DNA from 2 places in the Burkholderia anthinoferrum genome. Region 1 is predicted to be linked to the other one. Evidence: riboswitches for the same ligand, from Rfam matches in the RefSeq annotation. Region 1 holds a riboswitch; the other holds the start of a gene.
What was found. Region 1 has a riboswitch for manganese ahead of C5F75_RS29215 (sodium:calcium antiporter). Riboswitches for the same ligand answer to the same signal wherever they lie in the genome.

Region 1 (5,381 bases):
TGTACTTTCCGCACGGCGCCGATGGTTAGATCGTGCGCCACCGCGTTCAGCGCTAGCGATCCCGCACCACGCCGAACGACGTGCGAACGCACACGAGCAGCACGATGGTCGCCGCGCTGAATACGGCTCCCGCGTAGAACGTGGCGGCGGCGCCTGCCCGGTCCCACAGCGCGCCCGCGACGACGCTCGATACGAGCGTCACGACCCCGCTGATCAGGTTGAACACGCCGAACGCGGTCCCTCTCAGTTCGGCCGGCGCGGCCTGCGCGACCATCGTCGCGAGCAGCCCTTGCGTCATCCCCATATGAAGCCCCCACAGCGCGACGCCGACGAGCACGGTCGGCCAGTGCGCGCCGTGCGCCAGCACGACATCGGCGGCGATCAGCAGCACCAGCCCGATCACCATCAGTTTCGTGTGGCTCGTCGTATCGGCGAGCTTGCCGAACGGGTAAGCGGACAACGCATACACGACGTTCATCGCGACCATCACGAGCGGCACGAGTGCGACGGGCACGCGGCTGCCCATCGCGCGCAGCACCAGGAATGCCTCGCTGAAACGCGCGAGCGCGAACACGCCGCCCACGGCCACGACCCACCAGTAGCGGGTGCCGAGTTGCGCGACGACCGCACGGCGGATCGGGTTCACGCGCTTCTCGCCGGGTACACGCGCCGGCTCGTCGATGCCGAACGCGAGCAGCGCCACGGCCAGCACGCCGGGGATCACGGCGAGCCAGAACGCGAGGCGGAAATCGTCGCGCCACGCCAGCATGATGACGACGGCCAGCAGCGGCCCGAGGAACGCGCCCACCGTGTCGAGCGCCTGGCGCAGTCCGTACGCGGCGCCGCGCAGGTGAACGGGCGTGACGTCGGCGACGAGCGCATCGCGCGGCGCGCCGCGAACCCCCTTGCCGACGCGGTCGACGATCCGCGCGGTCACCACGACGCCGATCGTCGGCGCGATCGCGAACAGCGGCTTGCTGAGCGCGCCGAGCGCATAGCCGGCTACCGCGAGCCATTTGCGATTGCGCAGGTAGTCGCTCAGCGTGCCGGAGAACACCTTGACGACCGGCGACGTCGCCTCGGCGATCCCTTCGATCAGGCCGATCGTCGTCGCGCTCGCGCCAAGGCCCGCCATCAGGAACATCGGCAACAGGCTGTGGATGATTTCGGACGACACGTCCATCAGCAGGCTGACACAGCCGAGCACCCACACGCTGCGGGGAATCTGCCGAAGAATGCCGGTCGATGAGTCGGTCTGCATGGGTCGCTCCCCGGTTCAGGAATCCTGAAGCTGAATGCCCGTGATGCTACCGCACGCCCGCGATGCCGAGCCGGGGAACGCGTGCCCTTGCTATTCCGCCGTATCGCGCTGGAGCTTCGCCTGCCGGCGCTTACGATCGTTCAGTATCTGATGCCGGCGATGATCGGTCAGCTTCTTCCAGTCGCGCGCCTCGTCGCGCGTGCGCAGGCAGCCGACACAAAAACCCGTGCGGCCGTCGAACGCGCACAGGTCGATACACGGCGATTTCACGGCCACGATCAGGCCGCCTTCGCAGGTGTCATCACTTCGACCGTCACGTGCGACATGCCGTCGAAGCCCGCGAGCAGCGCATGGTAGAAACGCGCATCGCGCGCGGCGTCGCCCGATTCGACCGACACGATCGCACTCATGTGCCCGGGGCCCACGCGCCACACATGGAGATCGTTGACCGTGTCGCCGAGCGCCTCGATCGCGCGACGCACGTTGTCCGTCAGCGGGCGATCGACGTTGACGTCGAGCAGGATCTCGCCCGTATCGCGCATCAGCCCGTACGACCAGTTGGCGATCACCAGCGCGCCGACGATGCCCGCGAGCGGGTCCATCCAGCCCCATCCGAACGCACGCGCGAGCAGCAGGCCGACGATCGCCAGCACCGACACGGCCGCGTCGGCGATCACGTGAACGTAGGCCGACCGGATGTTGTGGTCGCGATGCGCGGCCGAGTGCGAACCGCGATCATGGTGCGCGTGGTCGTCGTGGTCATGGTCATCGTGGTGGTCATGCGCGTGCGCGTGGTGATGGCCGTGACCATGCCCGTGATGGTGGTCGCCGCTCAGCAGCCACACGCTGGCGAGGTTCACGGCGAGCCCCAGCACGGCGATCGGAATCGCTTCGTCGAAATGGATCGGCACCGGCGCCAGCAGGCGCGCGATCGCCTCGTAGCCGATCAGCAACGCAATCATCGCCAGCACGATCGCGCTCGTGAAGCCGGCCAGGTCGCCGAGCTTGCCGGTGCCGAACACGAAGCGCGGATCGTCGGCGTACCGGCGCGCATAGGTGTAGGCCAGCGCGGCGATCAGCATCGCGCCCGCGTGCGTCGACATGTGCAGCCCGTCGGCGACCAGCGCGAGCGAGCCGAACAACGTGCCGCCGACGATCTCGGCGATCATCATCGCCGTGCACAGGCCGATGACCATCCACGTCTTTCGCTCATTGCGCGTGTGCGCGGCGCCCAGAAACGCGTGGCTGTGCGCACCGCCGGCCGGCGAGCCATTGAATTCGTTCATGTTCCGGCCCGGTTACTTGAAATAGCTGTGCACGACGTCGATCAGTTGCTCGGTCGCGCTGCCCTCGTGCGCGTCGGCCGTGTCCGCATCGACGAGATGCGACCGGATGTGGTCTTCCAGCACGACGGCCAGCAAGCCGTTCATCGCGCCGCGGCAACTCGTGATCAATTGCAGCACGTCGTTGCAGCCGCGCTCTTCTTCCAGCGCCCGCTCGATCGCCTCGACCTGCCCCTTGATACGGCGCACGCGGTTCAGCAGCTTCTGTTTTTCGCGAACGGTATGACTCATCGGCGGCTCCGGTATAGGGTAGGGGAGTATATATCCGGAAGGCTGACCCTATAGGGTGGAGGGGTATATTTTTCGAGACGAAGGCTTGTCGAAGGAAAACCGCTCGGCTAGACTGATTTCCGTCTTTGGGGAGTAGCCTGCTTTCCGTCCGCCGGAAAGCGAACGCGTCAACACACTCGGCCTGCGGCCGTGGCGCGTTCAGCCTGATCGGCCTGGCGAGACCATCGGCACGTCGCGTCGTTCCTGGTCGGACGGCGGCGGATGTGTCATGGTTCGTCAGCGTCCGACCACGGAGTCCCCATGTCCCTCCCTGCTCACCTCCCCCACGCCACCGCTGCCTGCGGAGGTGCCGCATGACGTTCATGTTCGTCGAACTGGCGTTCATGCTGATCGTCATCCTCGTCGCGGCCGAACTCTTCACCAATGCGCTCGAACATCTCGGCGAACGCCTGAAGATTTCCGAAGGCGTGACCGGCTCGCTGTTCGCGGCCGTCGGCACCGCGCTGCCCGAAACGATGGTGCCGCTGCTCGCGCTGGCCGGCGGCACATCGAACCAGGCCGTGAACGAGGAGATCGGCGTCGGCGCGATCCTGGGCGCGCCGCTGATGCTCGCGACGCTCACCACGTTCCTGATGACGCTCGCCGTGATCCGCTCGCGCGGGCTGCGCGGCACGCTCGCGCCCGAACGCACGGGCTTCGCGCGCGACATGAACACCTTCCTCGCCGCGTTCTCGCTGGCGGCCGCCGCGATGTTCGTCCCGCATCACAACTGGGCCGTGCGCGCGCTGCTCGCCGCGATGCTGGTCGGCCTCTACGTGATGTACGTCGTGCTGACGTTGCGCGCGTCGACCGGGCTCGTCGATGCCGGGCATGGCACCGAGGCGCCGCACGCGATGTTCCTGTCGCGCGTCGGTCTGCCGGCCAACCTGGCGACGATCGTGCTGCAACTGCTGATCGGCGTCGCGCTGCTGGTCGGCGGCGCGAAGGGCTTCATCCACGGCGTGGAAGGCGTGTCGCATGCGCTCGGCATCTCGGCGCTGCTGCTGTCGCTGATCATCGTGCCGATCGCGACGGAACTGCCGGAGAAAGTCAACAGCGTGCTGTGGATCCGCCGCGGGAAGGACACGCTCGCGTTCGGCAACATCACCGGCGCGATGGTGTTCCAGGGCACGCTGCTGCCCGCGATCGGCATCATGCTGACGCCGTGGGAGCCGCGCCCCGAAGTGCTGACCGGCGTGATCATCACGCTCGCCGCGGCCGCGTGGCTGCGCATCAACGCGCGCACGCGCGGGCTTGCGATCTGGGCGCTGCTGGCGAACGGTGCCGGTTATGCGGGATATCTGGTGCTGACGCTCACGCGCTGAATGCGCCGGGCGGGCGCGCCGGCCGACGGACACGTCGGCGCGGCGCGTTTCATGGCGCCGGTCGCGGGCGGCGGCGCCATCCGCATCCGGACGCTCAGGAAGCCTTGACGAGCTTGACGATCGTCAACGTGCCGTCGACCTTCTCGATCCGCACCTTGACCTTGTCGCCCGCACGCGCGTGCGCGAGCATCGCCGCATCCTTAGCCTTGAACGCCATCGTCATCGGCGGCATCCCGACATTCTCCAGCGCGCCGTGCTTCAGCGTGATCTTGCCGCTCGCGGCATCGACCTTCTTCACTTCGGCGTCGGTCAGCGCGGCGTTCGAATCCGTCGCGCCGCCCGACGACATCTTCATGCCGGGCATGTCCATGCCCGACATGTCGCCGGCGGCGGACGCCGGTACCGCGAAAGCGGTCAGCGCGACGACAGCGGTTGCAGTGGCGATCAGTTGATTCATCTTCATCGTGATTCTCCGGTGGGAAGGGATGGCACGTTCGTGCCGGAAGGAACTGCATCGGAATGCCGCGCGCGGCCCGCGCTTCGCGCACGACGGCGCTGAAGCAGAAGCCACGCGGCGGGAATGACGAACATCGACAGCAGCGGCGCCGTGACCATGCCGCCGACCATCGGCGCGGCGATCCGCTGCATGACTTCGGAACCGGCGCCGTGGCCGATCATGATCGGCACGAGCCCGGCGAGCACGACGGCGACCGTCATCGCCTTCGGCCGCACGCGCAGCACCGCGCCTTCGCGGATCGCATCGAGCAGCAACGCATCGGTCGGCGGTTCGCCTGCGTCGAGCCGGCGCTGCAGCGCACCCTTCAGGTACAGCAGCATCACGACGCCGAATTCCGCGGCCACGCCCGCCAGCGCGATGAAACCCACCGACGTCGCGACGGACACCGCATGGCCGAGCGCCCACACGAGCCAGAACCCGCCGACCAGCGCGAACGGCACCGTCGACATCAGCAGCAGCGCGTCGGCCGCCGACTCGAACGTGACGAACAGCAGCACGAAGATCACGACGAGCGTGACGGGCACGACGGTGCGCAGCGTCGCCGCCGCGCGTTCGAGATACTCGAACTGCCCCGACCATGCGATCGAATAGCCGGGCGGCAACGCAACCTGCCGCGCGACGGTCTGCTGCATCGCGCGCACGGCCGTGCTGAGGTCGGTACCGCG
Region 2 (5,381 bases), on a different contig from region 1:
GCATGCATCGGCACCCCGATCCGGCGCGGCGGGCCTATGATCGACATGATCGCCGCCTGATACCCCGGATCACCGCCCAGCCATGTTCCCGCCGCGTGGCGATGCTATCTTCGGGACTGGATGGCGATCTACGTGCGCGAGGCCAGGCGGTCTCACCGCTGCCTGCGTAACGCGCGCCCGATCCGCAATGTCGACTGGATTCATCATGACAACGCAAACCATCCGCATCCGTCACCCTCATGGCGTCCGCGCGTCCGGCGGCGCCGTTCGCGCACGCCGCCGGTCCGCGGCCGTCGCATGGCATGAGCCGTGCCGCCGGCCTGCCCCGCTCCCGTCCGTCCTCGTTGCCGCCCCGCCCGCCAGCCCGCGCCGCGCGTCGTGCCGCGTCGTCCCGAACGGAGCGTGCTGATGGAAGCCTGGCTCGGCGATCTGCAGCAACTGCTCGCGCACGGCGAAGCGGCCGTGCTCGTGACGGTCGCGCACACCGACGGCTCCGCGCCGCGCGAAGCCGGCACCAAGATGCTCGTCACGCGCGACACGGCCCGCCATACGATCGGCGGCGGTCATCTGGAATGGAAGGCGATCGAGATCGCGCGGCACCTGCTGAAGGACGGCGCGCACGTGCCGCACGCACGCCGGCTCGAGCGGCTCGCGCTCGGCCCAAGCCTCGGCCAGTGCTGCGGCGGCGCCGTGGTGCTCGCGTTCGAACGGCTCGACGTCGGCGACCTCGGCTGGATCATGTCGCTCGCCAAGCGCGTCGCGGCCGGCGCCGCGACCGTGCGTAGCGTATCATTCGGCCCCTCGCCGGGCGCGCCGCTGCTGAGCGAGCCCGAATCGGAAGCCGCGCGGGCCGACTGCCTGCTGTGGGAAACCGGCGGCGTGTCGCTGATGACCGAAACGATCGCGCCGTATGCGTTCCCCGTCGTGCTGTTCGGCGCGGGGCACATCGGCACCGCGCTCGTGAAGGTGCTGGCGACGCTGCCGTGCCACGTACGCTGGATCGACGGGGCCGACGCCGCGTTCCCGCCGGCCGACGCGCTCGCCGGCATCGGCAACGTCACGATCGACGCGACCGCTTCCCCGGCGGACGCGGTCGACGCGGCGCCGCCGCGGTCCTACTTCGTCGTGATGACGCACGACCACGCACTCGATTTCGTGCTGGCCGAGCGCATCCTGCGACGCGGCGACTATGCGTACTTCGGGATGACCGGCTCGCGCACGAAACGCATGCAGTTCGATCACCGGCTCGCGGCGATCGGCATCGACCCGGCCCAGGTCGCGCGGATGCGCTGCCCGATCGGTGTCGAAGGCATCGTCGACAAGGCGCCCGAAGTGATCGCGATCTCGGTGGCCGCGCAGTTGCTGCAGGCCGTCGAGGCGAATGCGGCCGCGCAAGCTTCCCCTACCTACTGACCGACCAAGAACGACGCCATGACCCCGACATTCAAGGACAAGATTGCCCGCGCGCCGAAAGCGGAGCTGCATATCCATATCGAAGGCTCGCTCGAGCCCGAACTGATCTTCGCGCTCGCGCAGCGCAACGGCGTGAAGCTCGCGTACGATTCGATCGATGCGCTGCGCGCCGCGTACGCGTTCACCGACCTGCAGTCGTTCCTCGACATCTACTACGCCGGCGCGAGCGTGCTGCTCACCGAGCAGGATTTCCACGACATGACGGCCGCGTACTGCGAGCGTGCGCTCGCCGACAACGTCGTCCATACCGAGCTGTTCTTCGACCCGCAGACACACACCGAGCGGGGCGTGCCGATCGAGACGGTCGTGGCGGGCATCGAGCGCGCACTCGCCGATGCCGAGCGACGCGGGCTGTCGAGCAAGCTGATCCTGTGCTTCCTGCGCCACCTGTCCGAAGCGGACGCGCTCGCGACGTTCGAATCCGCGTTGCCGCTGTTCGAGCGCTATCGCCATCGGCTGATCGGCGTCGGCCTCGATTCGTCCGAGCTCGGCCATCCGCCGGCGAAGTTCGCTCGCGTGTTCGACAAGGCGCGCGCGCTCGGGCTGAAGCTCGTCGCGCATGCGGGCGAGGAAGGTCCGCCCGCGTACATCTACGAAGCGCTCGACGTGCTGAAGGTCGACCGGATCGACCACGGCGTGCGCAGCATCGAGGACGCAGCACTCGTCGAGCGCCTCGCGAAAACGCGCACGGCACTCACCGTCTGCCCGCTGTCGAACCTGAAGCTGTGCGTGTTCGACGACATGACGAAGCACACGCTGAAGGCACTGCTCGACCGCGGCGTGGCGGTGACGATCAACTCCGACGATCCGGCCTATTTCGGCGGCTACGTCAACGAAAACTACTTCGCGACGGCCGAAGGGCTGCAACTGACGGATGCCGAAGTCCATGCGGTGATCCGCAACGGCTTCGAGGCGTCGTTCATCGAACCGGCGCAGCGCGACGCACTGTACGCGCGCCTCGACGCGTACTGGCAGGCCGCGTGACGGCCCGCATCGAGGCCCGCTAGACAGATGAAACACGGCAACGGCATCCGCTTCGCGTTTCCCCGTTCGGCCTCGCGCCGGGCCGGCCGCCTGCGTGCTCGCGAAGCGACGGCGCGGCGCGTCGTCGCCCGCATGCGCGCTCCGTCGTGGCTTGCCGTACCGTTCGCCGCCGCACCGGTTGCGCGCGCAACGGCCGCGAGGTGCGCGGGCAACCACGCGCTGGCGGCTTCGGCCGCCACGTTCGCCCGCGCCATCGCCGCCGGTCGTGGCGCACGCAGCATGCTGCCGCTCGCGCAGCACCGCGCCGCCCCCGTGCGGTGTCGACCGTTTTCTTCTGTTCGCCTTACCTTGATGCAGGACCCTTCGTCATGACGCAAACCGCTTTCCGTTCCCAACTGCTGACCTTCAACGGCGACCCGGCGCAATCGAGCCAGGCCGCGAACTACGAGACCGACGGGCTCCTGATCGTCGACGACGGCAAGGTCGTCGCGGCCGGCCCGTATGCGCCGCTCGCGGCGACGCTCGCGCGCGATGCGGCGGTCCACGACCTGCGCGACAAGCTGATCGTGCCCGGCTTCATCGACACGCACATCCACTATCCGCAGACGGACATGATCGCGTCGCCGGCGCCGGGCCTGTTGCCGTGGCTCGACAAGTACACGTTTCCGACCGAGCGCCGGTTCGGCGACCCCGAGCATGCGCGCGAAGTCGCCGACTTCTTCGTCGACGAACTGCTCGCGTGCGGCACCACGAGCGCGCTCGTCTACTGCACGGTGCACAAGCAGTCGGCCGATGCACTGTTCGCGGCGAGCGACGCGCGCGACCTGCGGATGATCGCGGGGAAGGTGCTGATGGATCGCAACTGCCCCGAATTCCTGCGCGACACCGCGCAGTCGGGCTACGACGACAGCGCCGAGCTGATCGGCCGCTGGCACGGCAAGGGCCGCCAGATGTACGCGCTCACGCCGCGCTTCGCGCCGACGTCGACCGAGGCGCAGCTCGAGGCGTGCGGCGAACTCGCGCGCCGCCATCCGGACGTGTTCGTGCAAAGCCACGTCGCGGAAAACGTCGACGAGGTGAAATGGGCGGCCGAGCTGTTCCCCGGCCACCGCAGCTATCTCGACATCTACGACCGCTACGGGCTGCTGCGTCCGCGCGCGGTGTACGGCCATTGCATCCACCTCGACGACGAGGATCGCCGCCGGATGGCCGAGACGCGCACCGTCGTCGCGCACTGCCCGACGTCGAACTTCTTCCTCGGCAGCGGCCTGTTCGATTTCGACAAGGCCGGCGAATACGACGTGCCCGTCACGCTCGCGACTGACGTCGGCGGCGGTACGTCGTTCTCGATGCTGCAGACGATGAACGAGGCGCACAAGGTCGCGCGGCTGTCGGGCCACCACCTGAGCGCCACGCGGATGTTCTGGCTCGCGACGGCCGGCGCCGCGCAGGCGCTCGACCTCGCCGACACGGTCGGCACGCTCGCGCCGCGCACCGAGGCCGACTTCGTCGTGCTCGATCCGCAGGCGACGCCGCTGCTCGCGCGCCGCACGAAGCGCGCGGATTCGCTCGAGGAACTGCTGTTCGCGTTCGCGCTGCTCGGCGACGACCGCGCGGTGTACCGTACCTATGCGGCCGGCAAACTCGTGCACGAGCGCGGCGCCGCGCGCGGCCCGGCCGCCGCGTAGCGACCCGCGCCGCGCTCCGGCAGGCACGGCCGCTTCGCCGCTTCGCCGTGTCGTCATGCCGGCAGTCGAATGCGGTGCGGCGCGGCGCACCGCGGCCCGGCCGCTTTCCGACGCGCGATGCGCCGTGCTAGAATTCGCCGCTCATTGGGGAGTAGCCGCTCCGCTCGATGTCCCGCGCCCCCGGCGCGCATCGTGACGGAGGCGTCCGTCAACAGACTTGGCCGTTCGGCCATGGCGGGCGCAGCCACGTTGGCCTGGCGAGACCGATGGTTCACTGCGCGCCGCATCAGGGCCCGGCGCGCGGTGGATCGTCGCTCGCTTGCACAACATCGGCCCGTGGAACCCCATACGTGTCTCAAGCCTTCCTGATCTCCACCGGCGCCGTCGCCCTCGCTGAAATCGGCGACAAGACCCAACTGCTTTCCCTCGTTCTGGCCGCGCGCTATCGCAAGCCGGTGCCGATCATTCTCGGCGTACTCGTCGCGACGCTCGTCAACCACGGTTTCGCCGGTGCGTTCGGCGAATGGCTGGGCGTGCTCGTCACGCCGTCGATCATGCGCTGGGCGCTCGCGTTCTCGTTCATCGCGATGGGCTTGTGGATCCTGGTGCCGGACAAGCTCGACGAGGACGAAGCCCATGCGACCCGCTCGCGGCTCGGCGTGTTCGGCGCGACGCTGGTGGCGTTCTTTCTCGCGGAAATGGGCGACAAGACGCAGATCGCGACCGTCGCGCTGGCCGCGCGCTTCCAGGATTACATCGGCGTCGTGGCCGGCACGACGTTCGGGATGATGCTCGCCAATGTGCCGGCGATCCTGCTCGGCGACCGCTTCGCGCACAGCCTGCCGACGAAGCTCGTGCACGGGATCGCGGCCGTGCTGTTCGTCGTGCTCGGCGCGCTGGCGCTGTTCGGCATCGGAATCTGAAAGGAATCGGGCCGGCGCGGCCGGGCAGCCGCGCCGACGCGGATGCCGCGCTACTTTGCGACGGCCGCGCCCGAGGCCGGCGCCGCCGGCACCGCGCGCTCGTTGGCGGCCGGCGCCGCCGGCCCGCCACGCTTGTCGACCGGCAGCCGGACCGTACGGACCGCACCGTTCGACAACGGGAAATCGGCGAGCGCGCTGCGCGCGAGGAACGGCATCGCGTACAGCAGCGTGCCGTTGTCGCCGGTCGTGCGCGCGGTCACGTTGTAGACCTCCTTGCCCGTCGCGCGCTCGGTGATACGGATGCCGAGCACGT

Region 2: it holds a riboswitch for manganese, as region 1 does, so the genes downstream of both, C5F75_RS14080 (TMEM165/GDT1 family protein) here and C5F75_RS29215 (sodium:calcium antiporter) in region 1, are expected to answer to the same signal.

What each region holds. Positions count from the first base shown of each region.
Region 1 is NZ_LFZP01000060.1:57,676-63,056, forward strand. It holds gene C5F75_RS29190 (heavy metal sensor histidine kinase) at 1-29, shown strand, start outside; gene C5F75_RS29195 (MFS transporter) at 53-1,261, opposite strand; gene C5F75_RS29200 (DUF1289 domain-containing protein) at 1,352-1,537, opposite strand; gene dmeF (CDF family Co(II)/Ni(II) efflux transporter DmeF) at 1,540-2,547, opposite strand; gene C5F75_RS29210 (metal/formaldehyde-sensitive transcriptional repressor) at 2,560-2,835, opposite strand; yybP-ykoY riboswitch at 2,951-3,124, shown strand; gene C5F75_RS29215 (sodium:calcium antiporter) at 3,189-4,199, shown strand; gene C5F75_RS29220 (copper-binding protein) at 4,294-4,662, opposite strand; gene C5F75_RS29225 (efflux RND transporter permease subunit) at 4,659-5,381, opposite strand, start outside.
Region 2 is NZ_LFZP01000041.1:170,076-175,456, forward strand. It holds gene xdhC (xanthine dehydrogenase accessory protein XdhC) at 409-1,413, shown strand; gene C5F75_RS14060 (adenosine deaminase) at 1,432-2,457, shown strand; gene C5F75_RS14065 (hypothetical protein) at 2,485-2,829, shown strand; gene guaD (guanine deaminase) at 2,826-4,145, shown strand; yybP-ykoY riboswitch at 4,280-4,401, shown strand; gene C5F75_RS14080 (TMEM165/GDT1 family protein) at 4,496-5,068, shown strand; gene C5F75_RS14085 (DUF4136 domain-containing protein) at 5,119-5,381, opposite strand, start outside.